DNA from 2 places in the Klebsiella oxytoca genome. Region 1 is predicted to be linked to the other one. Evidence: riboswitches for the same ligand, from Rfam matches in the RefSeq annotation. Region 1 holds a riboswitch; the other holds the start of a gene.
The links. Region 1 has a riboswitch for cobalamin ahead of btuB (TonB-dependent vitamin B12 receptor BtuB). Riboswitches for the same ligand answer to the same signal wherever they lie in the genome.

Region 1 (12,236 bases):
CCGTCCCCCCTTCGCAGTAACACCAAGTACAGGAATATTAACCTGTTTCCCATCGACTACGCCTTTCGGCCTCGCCTTAGGGGTCGACTCACCCTGCCCCGATTAACGTTGGACAGGAACCCTTGGTCTTCCGGCGTGCGGGTTTTTCACCCGCATTATCGTTACTTATGTCAGCATTCGCACTTCTGATACCTCCAGCAGCCCTCACAGGCCACCTTCAACGGCTTACAGAACGCTCCCCTACCCAACAACACATCGTGTCGCTGCCGCAGCTTCGGTGCATGGTTAGCCCCGTTACATCTTCCGCGCAGGCCGACTCGACCAGTGAGCTATTACGCTTTCTTTAAATGATGGCTGCTTCTAAGCCAACATCCTGGCTGTCTGGGCCTTCCCACATCGTTTCCCACTTAACCATGACTTTGGGACCTTAGCTGGCGGTCTGGGTTGTTTCCCTCTTCACGACGACGTTAGCACCCGCCGTGTGTCTCCCGTGATAACATTCTTCGGTATTCGTAGTTTGCATCGGGTTGGTAAGTCGGGATGACCCCCTAGCCGAAAACAGTGCTCTACCCCCGAAGATGAGTTCACGAGGCGCTACCTAAATAGCTTTCGGGAGAACCAGCTATCTCCCGGTTTGATTGGCCTTTCACCCCCAGCCACAAGTCATCCGCTAATTTTTCAACATTAGTCGGTTCGGTCCTCCAGTTAGTGTTACCCAACCTTCAACCTGCCCATGGCTAGATCACCGGGTTTCGGGTCTATACCCTGCAACTTAACGCCCAGTTAAGACTCGGTTTCCCTGCGGCTCCCCTATACGGTTAACCTTGCTACAGAATATAAGTCGCTGACCCATTATACAAAAGGTACGCAGTCACCCCACATGGAGGCTCCTACTGCTTGTACGTACACGGTTTCAGGTTCTTTTTCACTCCCCTCGCCGGGGTTCTTTTCGCCTTTCCCTCACGGTACTGGTTCACTATCGGTCAGTCAGGAGTATTTAGCCTTGGAGGATGGTCCCCCCATATTCAGACAGGATACCACGTGTCCCGCCCTACTCTTCGAGTTCACAGCATGTGCATTTTGGTGTACGGGACTATCACCCTGTACCGTCGGACTTTCCAGACCGTTCCACTAACACACACGCTGATTCAGACTCCGGGCTGCTCCCCGTTCGCTCGCCGCTACTGGGGGAATCTCGGTTGATTTCTTTTCCTCGGGGTACTTAGATGTTTCAGTTCCCCGGTTCGCCTCGTTTGACTATGTATTCATCAAACGATAGTGCAACGAATTGCACTGGGTTTCCCCATTCGGACATCGCCGGTTATAACGGTTCATATCACCTTACCGACGCTTTTCGCAGATTAGCACGTCCTTCATCGCCTCTGACTGCCAGGGCATCCACCGTGTACGCTTAGTCGCTTAACCTCACAACCCGAAGATGTTTCACTTCTGATTGCGAAAATTTGAGAGACTCGAACACACTTTAACTGTGTGTCGTTTCAATTTTCAGCTTGATCCAGATTTTTAAAGAGCAAAACTTCGCAGTGAACCTTTTCAGGTACACTCTGAAGTTTTCTTGTTTTTTGCAGTAATGATGGTGGAGCTATGCGGGATCGAACCGCAGACCTCCTGCGTGCAAAGCAGGCGCTCTCCCAGCTGAGCTATAGCCCCATCGTAGTTAAAATCTCATCAACCTTAATTCGTTTTCGGGCGCGGCGTGGTGAAGCGAAGCATACTGAAGTATGCGAGCTTTGCCACAACAAAGCACGGAGACGAATTTGGTAGGCCTGAGTGGACTTGAACCACCGACCTCACCCTTATCAGGGGTGCGCTCTAACCACCTGAGCTACAAGCCTGCAGAGATTTTCTTACTGCTTATTTTTCATCAGACAATCTGTGTGAGCACTACAAAGGCAGGTTCTTTCAGGTAAGGAGGTGATCCAACCGCAGGTTCCCCTACGGTTACCTTGTTACGACTTCACCCCAGTCATGAATCACAAAGTGGTAAGCGCCCTCCCGAAGGTTAAGCTACCTACTTCTTTTGCAACCCACTCCCATGGTGTGACGGGCGGTGTGTACAAGGCCCGGGAACGTATTCACCGTGGCATTCTGATCCACGATTACTAGCGATTCCGACTTCATGGAGTCGAGTTGCAGACTCCAATCCGGACTACGACATACTTTATGAGGTCGCTTGCTCTCGCGAGGTCGCTTCTCTTTGTATATGCCATTGTAGCACGTGTGTAGCCCTGGTCGTAAGGGCCATGATGACTTGACGTCATCCCACCTTCCTCCAGTTTATCACTGGCAGTCCTCCTTTGAGTTCCCGGCCGGACCGCTGGCAACAAAGGATAAGGGTTGCGCTCGTTGCGGGACTTAACCCAACATTTCACAACACGAGCTGACGACAGCCATGCAGCACCTGTCTCACAGTTCCCGAAGGCACGTTCTCATCTCTGAAAACTTCTGTGGATGTCAAGACCAGGTAAGGTTCTTCGCGTTGCATCGAATTAAACCACATGCTCCACCGCTTGTGCGGGCCCCCGTCAATTCATTTGAGTTTTAACCTTGCGGCCGTACTCCCCAGGCGGTCGACTTAACGCGTTAGCTCCGGAAGCCACTCCTCAAGGGAACAACCTCCAAGTCGACATCGTTTACAGCGTGGACTACCAGGGTATCTAATCCTGTTTGCTCCCCACGCTTTCGCACCTGAGCGTCAGTCTTTGTCCAGGGGGCCGCCTTCGCCACCGGTATTCCTCCAGATCTCTACGCATTTCACCGCTACACCTGGAATTCTACCCCCCTCTACAAGACTCCAGCCTGCCAGTTTCGAATGCAGTTCCCAGGTTGAGCCCGGGGATTTCACATCCGACTTGACAGACCGCCTGCGTGCGCTTTACGCCCAGTAATTCCGATTAACGCTTGCACCCTCCGTATTACCGCGGCTGCTGGCACGGAGTTAGCCGGTGCTTCTTCTGCGGGTAACGTCAATTGCTGCGGTTATTAACCACAACACCTTCCTCCCCGCTGAAAGTACTTTACAACCCGAAGGCCTTCTTCATACACGCGGCATGGCTGCATCAGGCTTGCGCCCATTGTGCAATATTCCCCACTGCTGCCTCCCGTAGGAGTCTGGACCGTGTCTCAGTTCCAGTGTGGCTGGTCATCCTCTCAGACCAGCTAGGGATCGTCGCCTAGGTGAGCCGTTACCTCACCTACTAGCTAATCCCATCTGGGCACATCTGATGGCAAGAGGCCCGAAGGTCCCCCTCTTTGGTCTTGCGACGTTATGCGGTATTAGCTACCGTTTCCAGTAGTTATCCCCCTCCATCAGGCAGTTTCCCAGACATTACTCACCCGTCCGCCACTCGTCACCCGAGAGCAAGCTCTCTGTGCTACCGTTCGACTTGCATGTGTTAGGCCTGCCGCCAGCGTTCAATCTGAGCCATGATCAAACTCTTCAATTTAAGTTTGATGCTCACAGAATTAAACTTCGTAATGAATTACGTGTTCACTCTTTGAGACTTGGTATTCATTTTTCGTCCGAAGACGTTAAGAATCCATGTCACTTTGAGTGCCCACACAGATTGTCTGATAAATTGTTAAAGAGCAGTGCAACGCGGCTTTCGCTCACCGTTGCGAGGTCCCGTATAATACGGTTTCCTCATGCAGAGTCAAGCGTTTAATTTCGCTTTTCTCTGCCGGCATTCATCGCTGAATCCCGCTGACCCGGCGGCTTGCGTGCCGTTGTTCCGTGTCAGTGGAGGCGCATTATAGGGAGTTCTGAGACGTTGACAAGCCCTGTTTTCAAAAAATCTTTCAACCGTCTCTTTTTTGTGCAAAACGCTATGAAAGCGGTAATTTTTCCAGCGATTCGAAGCCGTAGCGCCGCAAAACGTCCAAAAGCTGTTCAGTTTCAGCCGTCAGCGCCATGCAGTATGCAATATTGGCATCACTCGATTTTGCATCAGGCGCTTCATGTTCTAATAGCCAGGCTGTTCGACGCGCAATCGCCGCCCCGGAGTCGATCATTCTCGTCCCTTCCGGCAGAACCTGCTGCAATTCCTCTTGTAGTAGAGGGAAATGCGTACAACCCAGCACAACCGTATCGGGCGGTTCCTGCATTCGCAGCCAGGGACGCAGGATACGTTGCAGCTCCTCCAGCGGAACCGGTTCGCCGTGCAGCTTGGCTTCTGCCAGCTCCACCAGCTCTGCTGACCCGAGCATCTCTATTTTGCATTCATTCGCAAAACGAGCGATCAGTTCGCGCGTATAGGGACGTTTGACCGTCCCGCGCGTCGCCAGCAGGCCAACAACGCCATTCGCTGTTAAGCGTGCTGCGGGTTTTATCGCAGGAACAACGCCGACAACCGGGAAGGCAAATTTGTCGCGCAATGCGGGGAGGGAAACGGTACTTGCGGTATTACAGGCAATGACGGCCAGCGCCAGAGGATAACGCTGCTGAACTGCGGTAACAATCTCGAGGACGCGCTCAACAATAAACTCTTCGCTCTTCTCGCCGTAGGGGAAAGCGACGTTGTCGAAAGCGTAGATATAATGCAGATTCGGCAGCAGTTGCCGAATCTCATTGTAAACCGACAGCCCACCGACGCCGGAATCAAACACCAGCACGGTGGGACGTGGATCAGAAGGTGTAGCTGCCAGACAAGTAGTATTCTCGTCCTGCAGTTTGGTAGCCATAAGCTGTCTCGTAATCTTTATCGAACAGGTTAGCTATTTTACCACGAACTGTCAGATGTGAGGTGACCGGATAAGACAAACCGACATCCCAAAGACTGACTCCCCCCATTTTTACATCACGAGAGTTATCGTAGTCATTATCATAACGCTCGCCGATATATTGATAGGCAACATTCCAGCCAAGATCGTAAACCCGCCCGCTTAACTCGTACTTCACCTGCTGTTTTGCTCGCCGGTAGAGAACTTTGTCGGTTTGATCATCACGAGGGTCAACATATTGCAAAGTCAGACGATGCTCAACCAGCCCCGTGGTGACATTTCCCGTCCATTCCAGGCCCTTAATTGTCGCCGACTTCACGTTGACATACTGATTGTTTTTGTAGCTGATCAGATTTTGAATCTCGTAACGATATGCCGAGAGACGCCAATCCAGCAGCCCCGTTAATCCTTCGAGCCCAACTTCCCACTGTTTAGACTCTTCCGGCTTCAGGTTCGGATTAGCAGAAATGCCAGGCCCAAAAGATGAAGCAAAGCGCGTTGCCCCATATTGCTGGCCAAGCGATGGTGCCAGAAAACCAGTACCATAGGAGAGAATAGCCCGATAACCATCAACAAACTCCCAGCCTGCAGCAGTTTGCCAGGTACCATGCCAGCCAAACTGCTCATCATGATCTTCTCGACCCGAGGCTTCCAGGGTTACAGTATCAATTTGCTGTTGCCCGGTTAGATAAAGCCCGGTGGTATCACGCTTGTAACTGTCTGATAATGAGGTGCTTTTTGATTTCAGCTTTTCCTGTTTCCAGTCAATCCCGGCACTAATCGCCCCATGGCCAACCTCTACGTTATTACCCCACTGGATATAACGCTGCTCCATGTTATCCAGTGTGGCGTCTCCAGCATAACGGCCAAGATCGCTACTGTAGTTATAGTTTTTAAGATGCTGGTAATTAGCAAGCAGCTGAGAGGAATAGATACCGGAGCTATAACGCAAACCGGTATCCCAAGACTGAGTATAATTCTGCGCTTCGTCATTACCACCAGCATAACCATACGAGCCCTGATCGTAATCATTATTCGCGGTATACCCATAACCACGAAAGAAACCGGAAAAGTTATTGTCAAATTTATGTTGCACTCCTCCCCAAAAAAGCTTGTTGCGATAGCCGTCGCGATCCTGGTCATCGCGATAGGGGGAGTCAGGCTGGACATTAAAGCCTTTTGTGGTCTGGTAAGCGCCAGCAGCCGTTAACAGCGTGTCGCCAAAGCGTTTATTCACCGCTCCATCGTAGGTCTGATAGCCATTTGTTCCTACCCCGGCATTAACCTGCGCACGCTCGTCGTCGCTCATTGTAATGATATTGACTACACCACCAATTGCGCCGGAGCCATAAACAGCCGATCGTGGGCCGCGGATATATTCGACACGCTGCACCAGGGATACCGGAATCTGACCAACATCAATGGAATTACTAATACCAGCGCGTGCCATCGGAATACCGTCAATCAGCACCAGAACATGGCGAGATTCGGTTCCACGAATGTGCATCGAAGAAGTCTGCCCAATTCCCCCATATTGTGAAATATCCACACCTGGTAATCGGCGCATCACATCATTCAAATCTTTCGCCTGCCAGCGCTCGATATCTTCCCGCGTAACAACATCGGCTGGCGCAAGAACCGTATTGACCGGCTGTTGAAAACGGTTTGCTGTGACCACTAACGTATCTGAATTGCTGTCCTGCGCCCAGCCGGAAAATGCCGTGACGGAGAGCGCCGTCATCAGCGAAGCTTTTTTAATCATTTTAAAGCATCCGTAATAAATAAAGGATGCCGCCGGCTCTATCAGTAGCACGCGATGATAGAAACCAAATGCGACGTATTCCGGCAGGTCTTCGGGCTTGGGGTGTTTAATGAATGAGGACTTCCCGCGAAAAACCGCAGTGTCTGCACAAGGCGCTCATCCCACTTTTCCTTACCGCTGCGCGTCAGCTCCAGATTTTCACTGGATTCCCTATTAACTCATAGGACCGGTGGCACGATGCTATAATCAGAACCATATAGATGTCCAGACTTCTATCGTTATATTTCCTTATATCATCAGGGCTGGACATCCCCGACGCTTTCCCTACAATCCCCGCGTACTTATTTTATTCAGGATACATCATGACCCCCGAACACCTTCCTACCGAACAATATGAAGCGCAGCTGGCAGAGAAAGTCGTCCGTTTGCAGAAAATGATGGCGCCTTTCAGCGCTCCGGTTCCGGAAGTGTTTCGTTCGCCGGTCAGCCACTATCGCATGCGCGCAGAGTTTCGCCTGTGGCACGATGGCGATGACCTGTACCACATTATGTTTGATCAGCAGACCAAATCCCGCATTCGCGTCGATACCTTTCCGGCCGCCAGCGAGCTGATTAATCAGCTGATGACCGCCGTGATTGAGGGCGTCCGCACTAATCCGGTGCTGCGCCATAAGCTGTTTCAGGTCGATTATCTGACCACGCTGAGCAATCAGGCCGTTATATCGCTGCTGTACCATAAAAAGCTCGACGACGAATGGCGTCAGCAGGCGGAGCTTTTCCGCGATGCGCTGCGGGCGCAAAACCTCAATGTGCATCTGATTGGCCGCGCAACAAAGACTAAAATCGAGCTGGATCAGGACTATATCGATGAGCGCCTGCCGGTAGGCGGGCGTGAAATGATCTATCGCCAGGTTGAAAATAGCTTCACCCAGCCAAACGCAGCGATGAACATTCAGATGCTGGAGTGGGCTATCGATGCCACGAAAGGCGCAACCGGCGATTTGCTTGAGCTGTACTGCGGTAACGGCAACTTTTCGCTGGCGCTGGCGCGTAATTTCGATCGCGTGCTGGCAACGGAGATAGCCAAACCGTCCGTAGCGGCGGCGCAATACAATATTGCCGCGAATCACATAGATAACGTGCAGATTATCCGCATGTCGGCGGAAGAGTTTACCCAGGCGATGAACGGCGTGCGGGAGTTTAACCGGCTACAGGGAATCGACCTGAAGAGCTACCGGTGCGAGACGATTTTTGTCGATCCACCGCGCAGCGGTCTGGATAGCGAAACAGAGAAAATGGTGCAGGCCTATCCGCATATTCTGTATATCTCCTGCAATCCGGAGACCTTATGCCAGAATCTGGAAACGCTCAGTGAGACGCATGAAGTGACGCGACTGGCGCTGTTCGACCAGTTCCCGTATACCCATCATATGGAGTGCGGCGTGCTGTTAACGAAGAAGTAAAACGTTGGCAGGAAACCCGGCAACAGCGCTGTTGCCGGGCGATACATTATTCAGAAGCCGTATTCTTACGATTACGTACCTTGCAGCCAATCCAGAACACCATAATCACCGAAAGCACCGCCGGGAAGAAGTTAGAGCCGATGTCCGGATACTCCGCGCGTACAACGGTGCTATAAACCAGCACGCCCAGGATAAAACAGCCAGCGGCAAGTCCCGGTAAACCCACGGGCATACTACGATTCTGATAGCGCTGATGCAGACAGTAAACCGTCAGCACCAGCGACAAAATAGGGAAGATGGAAAAAGGGACAATTGAGCTGAACAGCGCAGCAAAGGTTCCATTAATGGATAGACCCGCGATCAGTGCCAGCAGTAGCGTACCTCTATCTTGTTCTGAATGTTTCATTGCTCGTCCTTCACGTTATTCGGAATGATTTGATATTTTTTCTTGTTCACGGCGATACCAGTAATATGCGCCTTTCGAGATCATTCTAAGCTGCAGCACCAGGCGTTCTTCCAGCTGTCGACGCTGCTCAAGACTCACATCCAGGGCCTCGGCGCCAGCGTTAAAAACGATGGTGACCATAGCTTCAGCCTGCGCTTCGGTAAAGGCGCGCGGCATATGATTTTCGATTTCTAAATAGTCGGCAAGTTCCGCGATGAAATGCTGAATTTCACGCGCCACGGCGGCACGAAACGCCGCAGAAGTCCCCGACCGTTCACGCAGCAACAGTCGGAAGGCGTTCGGGTTATTACCAATGAATTCCATAAAGGTGGAAACAGAGGTGCGAATGACGCTGCCGCCTTTCGCGATACGCTGACGCGCCTGACGCATCAGCTGACGGAGCATGAGCCCGCTTTCATCAACCATGGTCAAACCAAGTTCATCAACATCACGAAAATGTCGATAGAAGGACGTTGGGGCAATCCCCGCTTCCCGCGCAACCTCACGCAGGCTTAAGCTGGCAAAACTCCGTTCAGCACTTAGCTGACTAAATGCTGCTTCCACCAGCGAACGCCGGGTTTTTTCTTTTTGTTGCGCTCTTACGCCCATCACGATGTCTGAATCCTTCCATAAGCTCTTCCGGCACTATACCAGAGATTAGAACTAATCGGTTTACACTGGATTGTGAATGATTGTTTACGAGCCGTTTCTGCTTTTATGCCGCAAAAAAGCACAACGATAATTGGGTTAAAGCGCGCCGAATGTTATCATCGTGTTTATTTTATGTATAAAACAGGTGAGTAATGCCATGTCACACTCTTGGGATTATGATGCAATTGTGATTGGTTCCGGTCCTGGCGGAGAAGGTGCCGCCATGGGGCTGGTGAAACAGGGAGCACGCGTTGCCGTCATTGAGCGCTACCATAACGTCGGCGGCGGTTGTACCCATTGGGGTACCATCCCGTCAAAAGCCCTCCGCCATGCCGTCAGCCGTATTATCGAGTTTAACCAAAACCCTCTCTACAGCGACCATTCCCGTCTTCTTCGTTCCTCCTTCGCCGACATCCTGAACCATGCCGACAGCGTCATTAACCAGCAAACCCATATGCGTCAGGGTTTCTATGAGCGTAACCACTGCGAAATCCTGCAGGGCAATGCCCATTTTGTTGATGAACACACGATCGCGCTGGAATGCCACGACGGTACTGTGGAAACGATCACGGCGGAAAAATTTGTGATTGCCTGTGGTTCGCGCCCGTACCATCCGGCAGACGTGGATTTCCACCACCCGCGTATTTATGACAGCGACTCGATTCTTAGCCTGCATCATGAACCGCGCCACGTGATTATCTACGGCGCCGGGGTGATCGGCTGTGAATATGCGTCGATCTTCCGCGGGATGGAGGTCAAGGTTGATCTGATCAACACCCGCGATCGTCTGCTGGCGTTCCTCGATCAGGAGATGTCCGACTCGCTCTCCTATCACTTCTGGAACAGCGGCGTGGTCATCCGCCACAATGAAGAATACGAAAAGATTGAAGGCGTTGATGACGGCGTCATCATGCATCTGAAATCCGGCAAAAAGCTCAAAGCGGACTGCCTGCTGTACGCCAACGGCCGCACCGGGAATACAGATTCTCTGGCGCTGGAAAATATTGGCCTGCAGACCGATAGCCGCGGTCAGCTAAAGGTCAACAGCATGTACCAGACCGCCCTGCCGCATATTTATGCCGTCGGCGATGTCATTGGCTATCCAAGCCTGGCCTCTGCTGCCTACGATCAAGGGCGCATTGCGGCCCAGGCGTTGGTGAAAGGCGAAGCATCTGCGCATCTGATTGAGGATATTCCTACCGGGATTTACACCATTCCGGAAATTAGCTCCGTCGGTAAAACCGAGCAGCAGCTGACGGCAATGAAAGTGCCTTATGAGGTAGGACGCGCGCAGTTCAAACATCTGGCACGAGCGCAGATTGTTGGGATGAGCGTCGGTACGCTGAAGATCCTGTTTCATCGCGAAACCAAAGAGATCCTCGGGATTCATTGCTTTGGCGAGCGCGCGGCCGAGATCATTCATATCGGCCAGGCGATCATGGAGCAGAAAGGCGGCGGTAACACCATTGAGTACTTCGTTAACACCACCTTTAACTACCCGACCATGGCGGAAGCCTATCGGGTAGCGGCGTTAAATGGCTTAAACCGCCTGTTTTAACGCGGCGTCGAAATGGCCATCCATCTTACCGCGGATGGCCTCCGCCAGATGCTCATAACGGCTACGCAGCGGGGAGCCCGGACGATAAACCAGCCCAACGGTACGTCTGGGTTCCGGCTTGATGCAGGGCACATAGACCACGCCATCGCGCTTTCTCTCCTGCGGCACGGCTAAGGCCGGTAGTAGAGTAATGCCGCTGCCGGCAGCCACCATGTTACGCAGCGTTTCGAGGCTGGTCGCGCGAAAGTGGGTATCCTCATCGGCACCAGCTTCAAAGCAGAAGCCCATCGCCTGATCGCGCAGGCAGTGGCCATCTTCCAGCATCAGCAGCTTTTCACCCGCCAGGTCCGACATCGGTACGCACTCGCGGTTAGCCCATGGATGATCTTCGTAAACAGCCAGCATCATTGGCTCATCAAACAGCGGCACTTCAATAAAAGCTTCGCTCTCTTTAACCAGCGCCAGAATCGCGCAGTCGAGCTTACCGCTATCTAGCTGCGCCAGCAGCTGATGGGTCTGTGCTTCATGCAGATACATTTCCAGCTTAGGAAAGGTCTGGTGCAGCATTGGGATAATCAACGGCAACAGATAAGGGCCAATAGTCGGGATCAGTCCGATATGCAGCGGCCCTGACATCGTCTCTCCCTGCTGGCTTGCCATTTCCTTAAGCACTTTGACTTCGCGTAACACGGTACGCGCTTGATCCACCAGCAGCAGCCCTGCCTGGGTGAACAGAACCTTACGGCTGGTGCGCTCCAGCAACATCACGCCGAGTTCATCCTCCAGCTTGCGGATTTGTCCGCTGAGCGTAGGTTGGCTGACGTGACAAGAATCCGCCGCGCGGCGGAAGTGGCGGTGTTCGGCTAGCGCTACCAGATATTCAAGATCGCGAATATTCATTATTCATCCTCCATCGCCACGATAGTCCATGGCGATAGATAGAATAGCAACGAACGATTATCCCTATCAAGACTTCTGTTCAATAATAAACCCATAAATGAGGAAAACTTCATAAAATCATCGAGGTTCCTCATCAATATCTCTACCCGGATAACTAAAGCCAACGTGAACTTTTGCGGACCTTGTGTCCGCTTTTTTTTGCATAAAAAAGCCCGGGGATTGCCCGAGCTTCATTGATTAACCGCCCTGAAGGCGGAACGGCTAAGATTTAGACCAGACGCTGTTTGGCCTCAGCAATTGCGCGGGCAACCTGCTGCGGAGAAACGCCACCTTTAGCCGCACGCTTATCCAGACACGACTGCAGCGACAGGATTGGATAGACGTCATCAGCAATAACGCTGCTAAACTTCTGCAAATCGGTCAGCGGCAGTTCTTCCAGCGGCTTGCCCTGGGCTATGGCCTCAACCACCGCTTCGCCGACAATATGGTGCGCTTCACGGAACGGCACGCCTTTAGCTACCAGATAATCCGCCAGCTCGGTCGCATTCGCGTAGCCCTGCTGCGCCGCCTCTTCACAACGCGGGCGTTTTACCTGAATACCGTCAAGCACCAGAGCCGCCATATGCAGGCAGTCGAGCCAGGTATCAAGCGCGTCAAACAGCCCTTCTTTATCTTCCTGCATATCTTTGTTGTAGGCCAGAGGCAGCCCCTTGAGGG
Region 2 (12,236 bases), 1.2 Mb from region 1:
CCAGCGCCAGCGCGCGAACCGCCTCTTTGGTCATCGGTACCTTCTCGCCGCGCAGAAAAAGCTCATCTTTCATCGAGGATCACCACCGCATTCATCTCATATTCGCCGTCGACCGCACTGACCGGTAGCCAATGGATCCGCTCGTTGTGCATCGCCAGATTTTCGCCAATCACCATCCAGCGATATCCTTTACCCCGCGCCGTCAGCTGGGCAGCGATTTCCCGCGGCCCGCAGCGCCCGTCGGTCACCATCGCCACCTTGCGCTGACGCGCCAGCTCATCAAAACAGACCTCCCGCCCGTGGCTGCTGGTCAGCCAGATATCGTTCATATCGATGCCAGCCTTTGCGCACAGATACTGCACCGCGCTGATGCCGGGGATAATGCGCACGCGATTGATGCCAAAGTGGGCAACCAGCCGCGTACCGATGCCGTAAAACAGCGGGTCGCCGGAGGCCAGCACCACCACCCTTTGCGCTTCACGTTCGCCGATCCACTCCAGCAGCTCGGCAATATTGGCGCCCAGCGCAAACTGCTCGCCGCGAAACCCGGGGAACTGCTGCAAATGCCGCTTGCCGCCCACCAGCGCATCCGCACTGGCGACCGCTTCCTGCGCCGCCGGCGTCATCAAATGCAGGCCTGACGGCCCCATGCCGACTACCGTTAACATGACATCTCCCGCGCAATCACGGCCACCGGGCGGTTGCTGCCGAGGACTTTGTTATCAAAGGAGAACATGATGGCGTCGCAGACGGGCGGCGTTTTGGTAAAGCGCAGCATCTGCGTCACCCGCAGGCAAATGCGTTCGGCAAGATGGTTATAGATATGCTGAAAACCGTACGCGTCGATGTGCTCCATTGCCGCTTCGGTGGTATCGCATTCGCTGACCAGCTGCAGAAGCGCCAGCGGCGCGCCGAGCAGCGCCAGATGCGCGACCAGCGTTTCCATGCGCGCATCGGCGATATGGCTGTGGGTGTGAAATATCCCGGCGGCGACTTTAATCAGCTTGCCGGGGTGGCCAATCAACACAATCTGACGGAACCCGAGGCGCACGGCCTCTTCAATCATGTAGCCGACGAAGTTGCTCATGGTGACCACTACCTGCGAGTCGATGCCCATCTGCTCGCGTACGAAGCGTTCTCCGTGGTTGCCCGGCACCAGCACCACTCGCTCCAGGCCCGCCGCGCGCTTAATTTCCAGCTCCAGCGACAGCGAGCGCTTCCAGCTCTCTTCCGACATCGGCGTCACGATACCGGTGGTGCCAATAATCGAAATGCCGCCCAGGATACCCAGCCGCGAGTTATAGGTCTTCTGCGCCCGCGCCTCGCCCTCCGGGGCAAAAATCTCTACCGTCGCCCCGCGCGACGGGCCAATCGCTTCGCGCACCGCCAACTCAATGGTGTGGCGCGGGGTGCGGTTAATCGCCGGGCTGCCGATGGGCAGGCCAATTCCTTTGCGGGTCACGGTGCCGACGCCCTCGCCGCCGCGCAGGGTAATCTCGCCGGAGTCATCGAGCGCCACGCGGGCGAAAATCAGCATCCCGTGGGTGGCGTCAACATCGTCGCCGCCGTCTTTGCGAATCGCGGCGATCGCCTGCTGCCCTTCAACGTGCGGCGACTCGACGTTAAGGCACAGAGTGACGCCGGAAGGAGTGATAATGGAGACCTGATGAATCAGATGCTGGCGCATCACCATCAGCGCCGCGACCTTAGCCGCCGCCGTCGCGCAGGATCCGGTGGTATAGCCTTTGCGCAGCGCCTTGCCGTTGTGCCACACCGGGGCGTCGAAGGATTGCTCGCTCATCTTTCCCCCTGTAAGTGGTACAGAATGGCGTTGACGATAGCGGCGGCGACGTTGCTGCCGCCTTTACGGCCCAGCGCGGCAATGCCCGGCAGGCCGCTCTGCGTCAGGGCTTCTTTCGACTCCGCCGCGCCGACGAAGCCGACCGGCACGCCAATCACGCCGTTGACCGCGACATCATGCTCCAGCAGTCGAAACAGCGCGGTGGGCGCATTGCCGAAAACAAACACCTTCTCGCCCTCTTCAGCGACCGCAATATCGACCGCCGCCATCGAGCGGGTCATACCCTGCGCTTTGGCCTCCGCCACCACCCGCGGATCGCTGATATAGCAGCGGCACTCGCCGCCGAATTTCGCCAGCAGGGTTTTATTGATCCCGGAAAGGGCCATGGTGGTGTCGGTATACAGGGTGCAGGGCTGGCTTAACGCAGCGCTTAAACGCGGAAGAACATCGGACGAAAACCACAGGATATCCAGCCAGTCAAAGTCGGCGGTAGTGTGGATCACCCGCTTGATAATGGCTTCGTGCAGCGGGCTGGCAAAGCGGTAGTCCGGGCGGGTCTGCGCAATAATGTCGCCAATAATGTCGAAGCTTTTCGCCTCAATCGCCTGCGGTTGCTGGATATAGTGCATTCATCTCTCCTCAGGCTGCGCCGACCAGCCAGTACCGGACCGCCATAAACAGCGCCAGCGCCAGGGTCGAAGACACCCACATCAATCGAATCGTTCGCGAAATATCGTCTACGGAAACGTCGCGCGTGGCGTCGCCGATCCACGGCTTCTCTACGCGCTGACCAAAGTAATCATTAGGGCCGCCGAGCCGGATACCGAGCGCCCCGGCGACGGCGGCTTCCGACCAGCCGCAGTTTGGGCTGCTGTGGTTGTAGCGATCGCGCCAGCCGATGCGCAACGCGCGGCCGCCCGCTTCACCACAGAGGAGAGCAGCGAGGCTAATAAGCAGCCAGCTCAGGCGGGCAGGAATAAAGTTGGCGACATCATCAAGGCGGGCGCTGACCATGCCGATGGCGCGGTATTTTTCGTGCTTATAGCCGACCATCGAGTCTAGGGTATTGACCGCTTTATAGGCCATCGCCAGCGGCGCGCCGCCGAGCAGCAGGAAGAAGAGCGGCGCGATAATCCCATCGACGGTGTTTTCCGCCACCGTCTCAACCACCGCACGGTTAATCTGCTGCAGTTCGAGCTGCGACGTGTCGCGCCCGACAATCCATGAGAGTTTACCGCGGCTTTCCGCCAGATCGCCCGCGCGCAGCGGACGCTCGACGTCCCGCGCCGACTGCGCCAGGCAGCGCCCGGCCAGTACGGTGAAAATCATCCAGACCTCAACCAGCCAGCCAAGCCACGGATGAATGATCTGCGCCAGCGTCAGCACGCCCCAGCAGACGCCCCACGTCAGTCCGACCACAACTATCCACATCACCCCGCCGCCGATGCGCAGGGCAACATCGCTGCGGCAATAGCGGCGCACGCCGCGCTGCACGGCGGCGATCAGGTTGCCAATCCAGCGCACCGGATGCGGCCAGCTTTGCGGATCGCCGATGATAAAATCGAGGAGCCAGGCTACGCCCCATGCCAGCAGCGTCATAGCGCGCTCCTTGCCGCAGCCAGCCAGTGGTTGAGCATGGTGGGGCGCTGGGCAAAGTGCAGGTGCAGATAGCTGGCGAACGCGTTGCCCATCTGCCAGCCGCCGGACCACTGCTGAAGGGTCATCCCGTCGCGCACTTTGCGGCAGGCCAGAACCGCCGGAGTCTCCGGGGTAAAATCCGAATAGTGAAACTCATGCCCGCGCAGGGTTTCGCCGGGCGCCGCCAGCAGCGTTTGCCGCATCGCTCGCGCCTCGCAGTAGCCAAAGCGGGTCAGCCGTTTGCCCATTTTGCTATGGCCGGGGATCAGGTTGGCCATCGGATAGATCTCACCGCTGGCGTCTTCAAGGGTGCTGCCGAGATACATCAGACCGCCGCATTCGGCGTAAATCGCCACGCCGCGCCGGTGCGCCTCCTGCAGCTGCGCCAGCATCGGCGTATTGGCCGCCAGCGCGGCGGCGTGAAGTTCCGGATAGCCGCCGCCGAGCCAAATCATCTGGCACGGTGGAAGCTCGCTATCGTGCAGCGGGCTGAAGCGCACGATCTTCACCCCGCAGCGTTCAAGCAGCATGAGGTTATCCGGATAGTAAAAATTGAAAGCTTCGTCGTCGGCCAGCGCCAGCGTCAGGCCTGTGCCAGCATCAGGTGACGGCAGCGCGGGCCACTGCCCGGCAGGTAAGGCGCTGAGCTGGCTGAGGGCAAGAAGCCGTTCAATATCCAGGGTTTGCGCCAGCGTGTGGGCAAAATCGCGCCACGGCTGCTGGTTAACCAGCGACTCGCGGGCGGTAACCAGCCCCAGATGCCGTTCGGGTAACGCCACTCCTTCCACGCGCGGCACGTAGCCGAGCACCGGCAGCCCGCAGTAGCGTTCAATGGCGCTTTGGAGTAGTTGATAGTGGGATTCGCTGTTGACGCGATTGACGATAACGCCGGCAATGTTGAGGCTGGGATCGAAGTGTTGGAATCCCATCACCGTGGCGGCGATGGAGGTGGAAACCGCTTTGCCATCTACCAGCAGAATAACCGGGCAGCCTAACTGTTTGGCCATCGCGGCGGTGCTGCAATAATTCGGGTCGGTGCCGTAGCCGTCATACAGCCCCATCACGCCTTCAATCACCGCAATGTCCGCCTGCTGCATCTGTTGGCAAAACAGCGCGTTGAGCACCGGTTCCGGGAGCATAAAGCTGTCGAGGTTGCGGGAAGCGACGCCGCTGACGGCTGTATGCCAGCCGGTATCTAGGTAATCCGGGCCGACTTTACAGGGCTGAACCCGCATGCCGCGCTGCTTTAACAGGCTGAGCAGACCGAGCGTAACGGTGGTTTTACCACAACCGCTGCCGGTACCTGCAAGAATAAACGCGTGCTGCCTGGCTGCCATACCCCGATCCTGTGCCGGGTGGTAGGGCTGCGTGCATTCCCAGTCTTTCGACTGTACGCATCTGAGCAACCCACTTCCCACCGAAGTTGTTGATTATTACCGACAGGCAGGTCTTCTGGCTTAGCGTCATCCTTCCCCATCCTTCCCAATCCGGTAAGCAGATCAGTGGCTAAATATGGGTTCGTCAGCATCACAGCAGCGGGGGCTGCGGGGGATTCACACCCCCTTCCCTGGCGCCTGTCGGTTTTCCCGAGCGGGATAAAACCCACTCGAATGATTCCCGGAACATCTTACGGAAGCAGGATGGCTCCCGTCGTGTTTAATTTTTAATTACCAAAGCCGTTTCATTACGCCGATGGCGCGCTGAAAGCCATTTCGGATATCACTCTATCCCATCAAATAAATAAAAACTGGTGCAGCTTATCGTTCTCTCATTATTATTTTGTTGCGCTATGACAATTTATTGCTCTGAATGAGATATTTTCATTTTATAATGAGCCAGATACGAGGACATATCAAAAATCGGCAATAACAAAATATTGCTATTTAAAATGATTCAGTTTGTGATCTGGCGTTAATTTGCTGGCGATAAGCCTGCGGAGTCACCTGATAGGCCTGGCGAAAAACTTTGCAAAAATAGCTGGTTTGCGAAAATCCTAAATTTCGCGCAATGCTGGCGATGCTCCAGTCGCTGTGGCAAAGCAGCTCTTTGGCGCTCACCATCCGCTGATGATTTACCCACGCATTAAAGCCGATACCCTGATATTTTTTGAACAGTTTACTGAAGTAGTAAGGGCTGAGATAAACGTGGGCGGCGACATCTTCCAGGCGCAACTCGTCGGATAAATGGGCGTCAATGTAGCGCAGCGCCTTCTTCATTTTGCTGTCGTGCGGGCTGGCAACCCGGCTGGCGCGCGCCGGTTCAGGCTGCTGGGGATTGTCTTTAATCACCACAAAGTTGAGCTGCTTTTTCAGGCAGTTTTCGACGATAAGTTTAAGTAAATCAGCGGAAGCGATCACCCTGGAGTAGTCCATCTCAGGCACGTCGCGGAACGCTTTAAGCAGCTCGGGATCGTCCTGCCAGCGGTCGTCCACGTTAAGGATATCGACCAGTTCAACATCGTTGCTCAGGCGCACCTGCCCGCAGAGAACGAAGCCGACCAGGTGCCCGGCAATCACCAGCGGGATGGAAAAATCGGTTAGCCCGGCATGACAGCGGTAGATACAGAGCTGATCGGTTTTTGAAGCCTCAAGACCGCCGCAGCGGTCGCTCATCCGGCAGCGGGTACTGTGCTGGGGATGCTGACGCATTAGCTGACAGAAAGGCGTGAAATTAAATAATTCAGATATTTCATCACCGTGAATATTGACGACCACAACCGCCAGACTAGTGGCCTGCGCAAAGTCCTGTGCGATTTTATTAATGAGTTCTGAGTTCAGTGTGCTCGCAGAAATCATGATAAAACCTCTCAGTTAATTTATTGTTATAAATAAAACATTTTTTTAATATTCACTGCCTTTATTCATCATTTACCGCTAACGATAAAAGAATAATACGATAGCAAAAGTCTCCCATCCGTGGGAGACGTTTTTGGCCAGTTCGTGATACCGGTTCATGAAAATTTTTAACTATTTCAGCGGATGCATTAATCCTCTAATTTACAGGTATTACACGGTAAGTTATTACCTATCAGATAACGATAGATAGCGGCGCCAAGGCAGGCGCCAATCAGTGGCGCAATAATCGGTACAATAAAATAGGGAATGTCCCTCCCGCCGGTCATCGCGATATCCCCCCAGCCCGCCATCCACGTAAACAGTTTAGGTCCAAAATCACGCGCCGGATTCATCGCAAAGCCAGTAAGCGGCCCGGTTGATGCGCCAATCACCGCCACCAGCAGGCCAATCAGCAGCGGGGCCAGCGGCCCTTTTGGCACGCCGTTGCCATCGTCGGTCAGCGCCATAATCATCCCCATCAACATGGAGGTAATAACCACTTCGACTAACGCTGCATGCCAGATACTCAGCGACGCCGCCGGGTAGGTACTGAAAATGCCCGCCAGCTGCAGACTTTCTACGCTGCCGCGTACGATATGGTGTGCGGCTTCATACCCGGTAAACATCGTGCTGTACAGAACATAGGCCAGCACCGCGCCGCTAAAAGCGCCAGCAACCTGCGCAACAATATAGGGGAACACTTTTCGCCCGGGAAAGCAGGCAAACAGCCATAAAGCGACGGTCACCGCTGGATTCAGATGCCCGCCGGATATTCCCGAAGTCAGATACACGGCCAGTGAAATCCCCAGCCCCCAGATGATGCAAATCTCCCACAGTCCGAGGTTTGCGCCCGCCACCGTCAACGCGCTCAGGCAACCGATGCCGAAAAACAAAAACAGCCCGGTGCCCAGAAACTCGGCAGTGCATTGCGCTTTTAACGAATCATTCATTGTGACACCTTCTTAGCAGAGTTCGTGTCCAGGCCAGCCAACATCCCGCTGGCAGTAGATTTACAACTCCCATCACTATATGAACTCCCTTCCGCAAATTGTTGGCAACCTGCTGACGGCATCTCCGGAAAATTCGGGCATCAATAACAAAATATTGTCATTTAATAAGCCGAAATGGCTTTACTCACGTGCGGATCTTGCAATTATCCGGCCCCTCTGGGATGCAAAAATATTGCTAAAACCAACTCATCGTTTTCCAACAAACATCACAAATTAGCTTTTCGCACATAGCAGATAAAATTAAATCCGTCATGATGAAATTTGTAAAAATGGAATATACAAAACAAGATAATCACATCCATTAAAATAAAAATAATCATTAAAATCAAAATATTAAATTAAAAAATGACAATTTTATATTATTGATAACCCACTATTTTTTTACCATCAAATCTAAGTCAGCCATTCTTTTTCCTCGCATCTTCTTATAGTCCCAACTATCGGAACACTCCATGCGAGGTCTTTATGCAACAAGAAGCACTAGGAATGGTAGAAACCAAAGGCTTAACCGCAGCCATAGAGGCCGCTGATGCAATGGTTAAGTCAGCCAATGTGATGTTAGTGGGCTATGAAAAGATTGGCTCCGGGCTGGTCACCGTCATCGTGCGCGGCGACGTTGGCGCGGTAAAAGCGGCCACCGATGCGGGTGCCGCCGCCGCACGTAACGTGGGTGAAGTGAAAGCCGTACACGTCATCCCACGCCCTCACACCGATGTAGAAAAAATCTTACCAAAGGGAATTAGCCAATGAGCAGCAATGAGCTGGTTGAACAGATCATGGCTCAGGTGATTGCCCGCGTGGCAACGCCGGAGCAGCAGGCCATCCCTACCGAAAACCATCCAATACGAGAGACGGCTATGGCAGAAAAAAGCTGCAGTTTAACGGAATTTGTCGGGACCGCCATTGGCGACACCCTGGGTCTGGTTATCGCCAACGTCGATACCGCTTTGCTGGACGCGATGAAGCTTGAAAAGCGCTATCGCTCCATCGGCATTCTCGGCGCCCGCACCGGCGCAGGGCCGCACATTATGGCGGCGGACGAAGCGGTGAAAGCCACCAACACCGAAGTTGTCAGCATTGAGCTCCCGCGCGACACCAAAGGCGGCGCGGGCCACGGTTCGCTGATTATTTTAGGCGGCAACGACGTTTCCGACGTGAAGCGCGGTATCGAAGTCGCGCTGAAAGAGCTCGACCGAACCTTCGGCGATGTGTACGGCAACGAAGCCGGACATATCGAGCTGCAGTACACCGCTCGCGCCAGCTACGCACTGGAAAAAGCGTTCGGCGCGCCGATTGGCCGCGCCTGCGGGATCATCGTCGGCGCTCCGGCCTCCGTTGGCGTACTGATGGCCGATACCGCCCTGAAATCAGCCAACGTTGAAGTCGTGGCGTATAGCTCTCCGGCGCACGGCACCAGCTTCAGTAACGAAGCCATTCTGGTGATTTCCGGCGATTCCGGCGCGGTCCGCCAGGCGGTGATCTCCGCGCGCGAAATCGGCAAAACCGTTCTTGCGACCCTCGGTTCTGAACCGAAAAACGATCGCCCGTCCTACATCTGATATCCACGAGGCTGATTCATGAGATCGAAAAGATTTGAAGCACTGGCGAAACGCCCTGTGAATCAGGACGGCTTCGTTAAGGAGTGGATCGAAGAAGGCTTTATCGCAATGGAAAGCCCGAACGACCCGAAACCATCGATTAAAATCGTTAACGGCGCGGTAACCGAACTGGACGGAAAACCGGTTAGCGAATTCGACCTGATCGACCACTTTATCGCCCGCTACGGCATCAACCTGAACCGCGCCGAAGAAGTGATGGCGATGGATTCGGTCAAGCTGGCCAACATGCTGTGCGATCCGAACGTCAAACGCAGCGAAATCGTCCCGCTGACCACCGCGATGACGCCAGCGAAAATCGTCGAAGTGGTTTCGCATATGAACGTGGTCGAGATGATGATGGCGATGCAGAAAATGCGCGCCCGCCGCACCCCGTCTCAGCAGGCGCACGTCACCAACGTCAAAGATAACCCGGTACAAATTGCCGCCGACGCCGCCGAAGGCGCATGGCGCGGATTTGACGAACAGGAAACCACCGTTGCGGTCGCGCGCTATGCGCCGTTCAACGCCATCGCCCTGCTGGTCGGCTCGCAGGTCGGCCGTCCAGGCGTACTGACCCAGTGCTCGCTGGAAGAAGCCACCGAACTGAAGCTCGGCATGCTGGGCCACACCTGTTACGCCGAAACCATTTCCGTTTACGGCACCGAACCGGTCTTCACCGACGGCGACGATACGCCGTGGTCGAAGGGCTTCCTCGCCTCGTCCTATGCCTCTCGCGGCCTGAAAATGCGCTTCACCTCCGGCTCCGGCTCGGAAGTACAGATGGGCTATGCCGAAGGCAAATCCATGCTTTATCTGGAAGCACGCTGTATCTACATCACCAAAGCCGCCGGCGTTCAGGGCCTGCAAAACGGCTCCGTAAGCTGCATCGGCGTGCCGTCTGCCGTGCCGTCAGGCATTCGCGCGGTGCTGGCGGAAAACCTGATCTGCTCGTCGCTGGATCTGGAGTGCGCCTCGAGTAACGACCAGACCTTCACCCACTCCGATATGCGTCGTACCGCGCGTCTGCTGATGCAGTTCCTGCCGGGTACCGACTTTATCTCCTCCGGTTATTCCGCGGTGCCGAACTACGACAACATGTTCGCCGGTTCCAACGAAGATGCCGAAGACTTTGACGACTACAACGTCATCCAGCGCGACCTGAAAGTGGACGGCGGTCTGCGTCCGGTTCGCGAAGAGGACGTTATCGCCATCCGTAATAAGGCTGCCCGCGCGCTGCAGGCCGTGTTTGCCGGAATGGGGCTGCCGCCGATTACCGATGAAGAAGTTGAAGCCGCGACCTACGCCCACGGCTCGAAAGATATGCCGGAGCGCAACATCGTCGAAGACATCAAGTTCGCCCAGGAAATCATCAATAAAAACCGCAACGGTCTGGAAGTCGTTAAAGCGCTGGCGCAGGGCGGATTTACCGACGTAGCCCAGGACATGCTCAATATCCAGAAAGCCAAGCTGACCGGGGACTATCTGCATACCTCCGCGATCATCGTCGGCGATGGACAGGTGCTGTCAGCGGTCAATGACGTTAACGACTATGCCGGTCCGGCAACGGGTTATCGCCTGCAGGGCGAACGCTGGGAAGAGATTAAAAACATCCCTGGCGCTCTTGATCCCAACGAGATTGATTAAGGGGTGAGAAATGGAAATTAATGAAAAATTGCTGCGCCAGATAATTGAAGAAGTGCTCAGCGAAATGAAAGGCAGCGATAAACCCGTCTCGTTTAATGCACCAGCGGCCCCCGCTGCGCCGCAGGCAGCCGCGCCTGCTGGCGACGGCTTCCTGACGGAAGTCGGCGAAGCGCGCCAGGGCACGCAGCAGGACGAAGTGATTATCGCCGTCGGCCCGGCATTCGGACTGGCGCAGACCGTCAATATCGTCGGCTTACCGCATAAGAGCATTTTGCGCGAAGTCATTGCCGGGATTGAAGAGGAAGGCATTAAAGCGCGCGTGATTCGCTGCTTTAAATCTTCCGACGTGGCCTTCGTCGCCGTTGAGGGTAATCGCCTGAGCGGCTCCGGCATCTCTATCGGTATCCAGTCAAAAGGCACCACCGTAATTCATCAGCAGGGCCTGCCGCCGCTCTCTAACCTGGAGCTGTTCCCCCAGGCGCCGCTGCTGACCCTGGAAACCTATCGTCAGATTGGTAAGAACGCCGCCCGCTATGCAAAACGCGAGTCGCCACAGCCGGTCCCGACCCTGAATGACCAGATGGCGCGCCCGAAGTATCAGGCCAAATCTGCCATTTTGCACATTAAAGAGACCAAGTACGTGGTGACGGGTAAAAACCCGCAGGAACTGCGCGTGGCGCTTTGATAAAGGATAACTCCATGAATACCGACGCAATTGAATCGATGGTTCGCGACGTATTGAGCCGCATGAACAGCCTGCAGGGTGAAGCGCCCACGGCGGCTCCGGCAGCGGACGGCACGCCCCGTAACGCAAAAGTCAGCGATTATCCGCTGGCGAACAAGCACCCGGAATGGGTGAAAACCGCCACCAATAAAACGCTGGATGAGTTCACGCTGGAGAACGTGCTGAGCAATAAAGTCACCGCCCAGGATATGCGTATTACTCCGGAAACCCTGCGCTTACAGGCTTCTATCGCCAAAGATGCGGGTCGCGACCGGCTGGCGATGAACTTCGAACGCGCCGCCGAACTAACCGCGGTACCGGACGACCGCATTCTTGAAATCTACAACGCCCTTCGCCCCTATCGCTCGACGAAAGAAGAGCTGATGGCTATCGCCGACGATCTCGAAAACCGCTATCAGGCGAAGATCTGCGCGGCTTTCGTGCGTGAAGCGGCAACACTATACGTCGAGCGTAAGAAACTTAAAGGCGACGATTAACTTTAGGGGTAAACAATGCGATATATAGCTGGCATTGATATAGGCAACTCATCGACGGAAGTCGCCCTGGCGACCCTGAATGAGGCTGGCGCGCTGACGATTACGCACAGCGCGCTGGCGGAAACCACCGGGATCAAAGGCACGTTGCGTAACGTGTTCGGCATTCAGGAGGCCCTCGCGCTGGTCGCAAAGCGCGCGGGGATCAGTGTCAGCGATATTTCGCTCATCCGCATTAACGAAGCCACGCCGGTGATTGGCGATGTGGCGATGGAAACCATTACCGAAACCATCATCACCGAATCGACCATGATCGGCCATAACCCGAAAACGCCGGGCGGCGTAGGCCTTGGTGTGGGTATCACGATTACGCCGGAGGAGTTGCTAACTCGTCCGGCGGACGCGCCCTATATCCTGGTGGTCTCGTCAGCCTTTGATTTTGCCGATATCGCCCAGGTTATCAACGCCTCCATCCGCGCCGGGTATCAGATAA

Region 2: it holds a riboswitch for cobalamin, as region 1 does, so the genes downstream of both, GJ746_RS20300 (cobyrinate a,c-diamide synthase) here and btuB (TonB-dependent vitamin B12 receptor BtuB) in region 1, are expected to answer to the same signal.

What each region holds. Positions count from the first base shown of each region.
Region 1 covers NZ_CP046115.1:150,778-163,013, reverse strand. The annotation lists rRNA gene GJ746_RS00760 (23S ribosomal RNA) at 1-1,425, opposite strand, end outside; tRNA gene GJ746_RS00755 (tRNA-Ala) at 1,596-1,671, opposite strand; tRNA gene GJ746_RS00750 (tRNA-Ile) at 1,780-1,856, opposite strand; rRNA gene GJ746_RS00745 (16S ribosomal RNA) at 1,929-3,467, opposite strand; gene murI (glutamate racemase) at 3,847-4,701, opposite strand; gene btuB (TonB-dependent vitamin B12 receptor BtuB) at 4,646-6,502, opposite strand; cobalamin riboswitch at 6,567-6,748, opposite strand; gene trmA (tRNA (uridine(54)-C5)-methyltransferase TrmA) at 6,865-7,965, shown strand; gene GJ746_RS00725 (YijD family membrane protein) at 8,012-8,371, opposite strand; gene fabR (HTH-type transcriptional repressor FabR) at 8,387-9,022, opposite strand; gene sthA (Si-specific NAD(P)(+) transhydrogenase) at 9,219-10,619, shown strand; gene oxyR (DNA-binding transcriptional regulator OxyR) at 10,602-11,519, opposite strand; gene argH (argininosuccinate lyase) at 11,788-12,236, opposite strand, start outside.
Region 2 covers NZ_CP046115.1:4,350,444-4,362,679, forward strand. The annotation lists gene GJ746_RS20275 (decarboxylating cobalt-precorrin-6B (C(15))-methyltransferase) at 1-73, opposite strand, end outside; gene GJ746_RS20280 (cobalt-precorrin-7 (C(5))-methyltransferase) at 63-668, opposite strand; gene cbiD (cobalt-precorrin-5B (C(1))-methyltransferase CbiD) at 662-1,801, opposite strand; gene GJ746_RS20290 (cobalt-precorrin-8 methylmutase) at 1,798-2,430, opposite strand; gene cbiB (adenosylcobinamide-phosphate synthase CbiB) at 2,441-3,400, opposite strand; gene GJ746_RS20300 (cobyrinate a,c-diamide synthase) at 3,397-4,776, opposite strand; cobalamin riboswitch at 4,864-5,032, opposite strand; gene pocR (transcriptional regulator PocR) at 5,323-6,234, opposite strand; gene pduF (propanediol diffusion facilitator PduF) at 6,423-7,223, opposite strand; gene pduA (propanediol utilization microcompartment protein PduA) at 7,749-8,033, shown strand; gene pduB (propanediol utilization microcompartment protein PduB) at 8,030-8,842, shown strand; gene pduC (propanediol dehydratase large subunit PduC) at 8,861-10,525, shown strand; gene pduD (propanediol dehydratase medium subunit PduD) at 10,536-11,210, shown strand; gene pduE (propanediol dehydratase small subunit PduE) at 11,225-11,746, shown strand; gene pduG (propanediol dehydratase reactivase alpha subunit PduG) at 11,762-12,236, shown strand, end outside.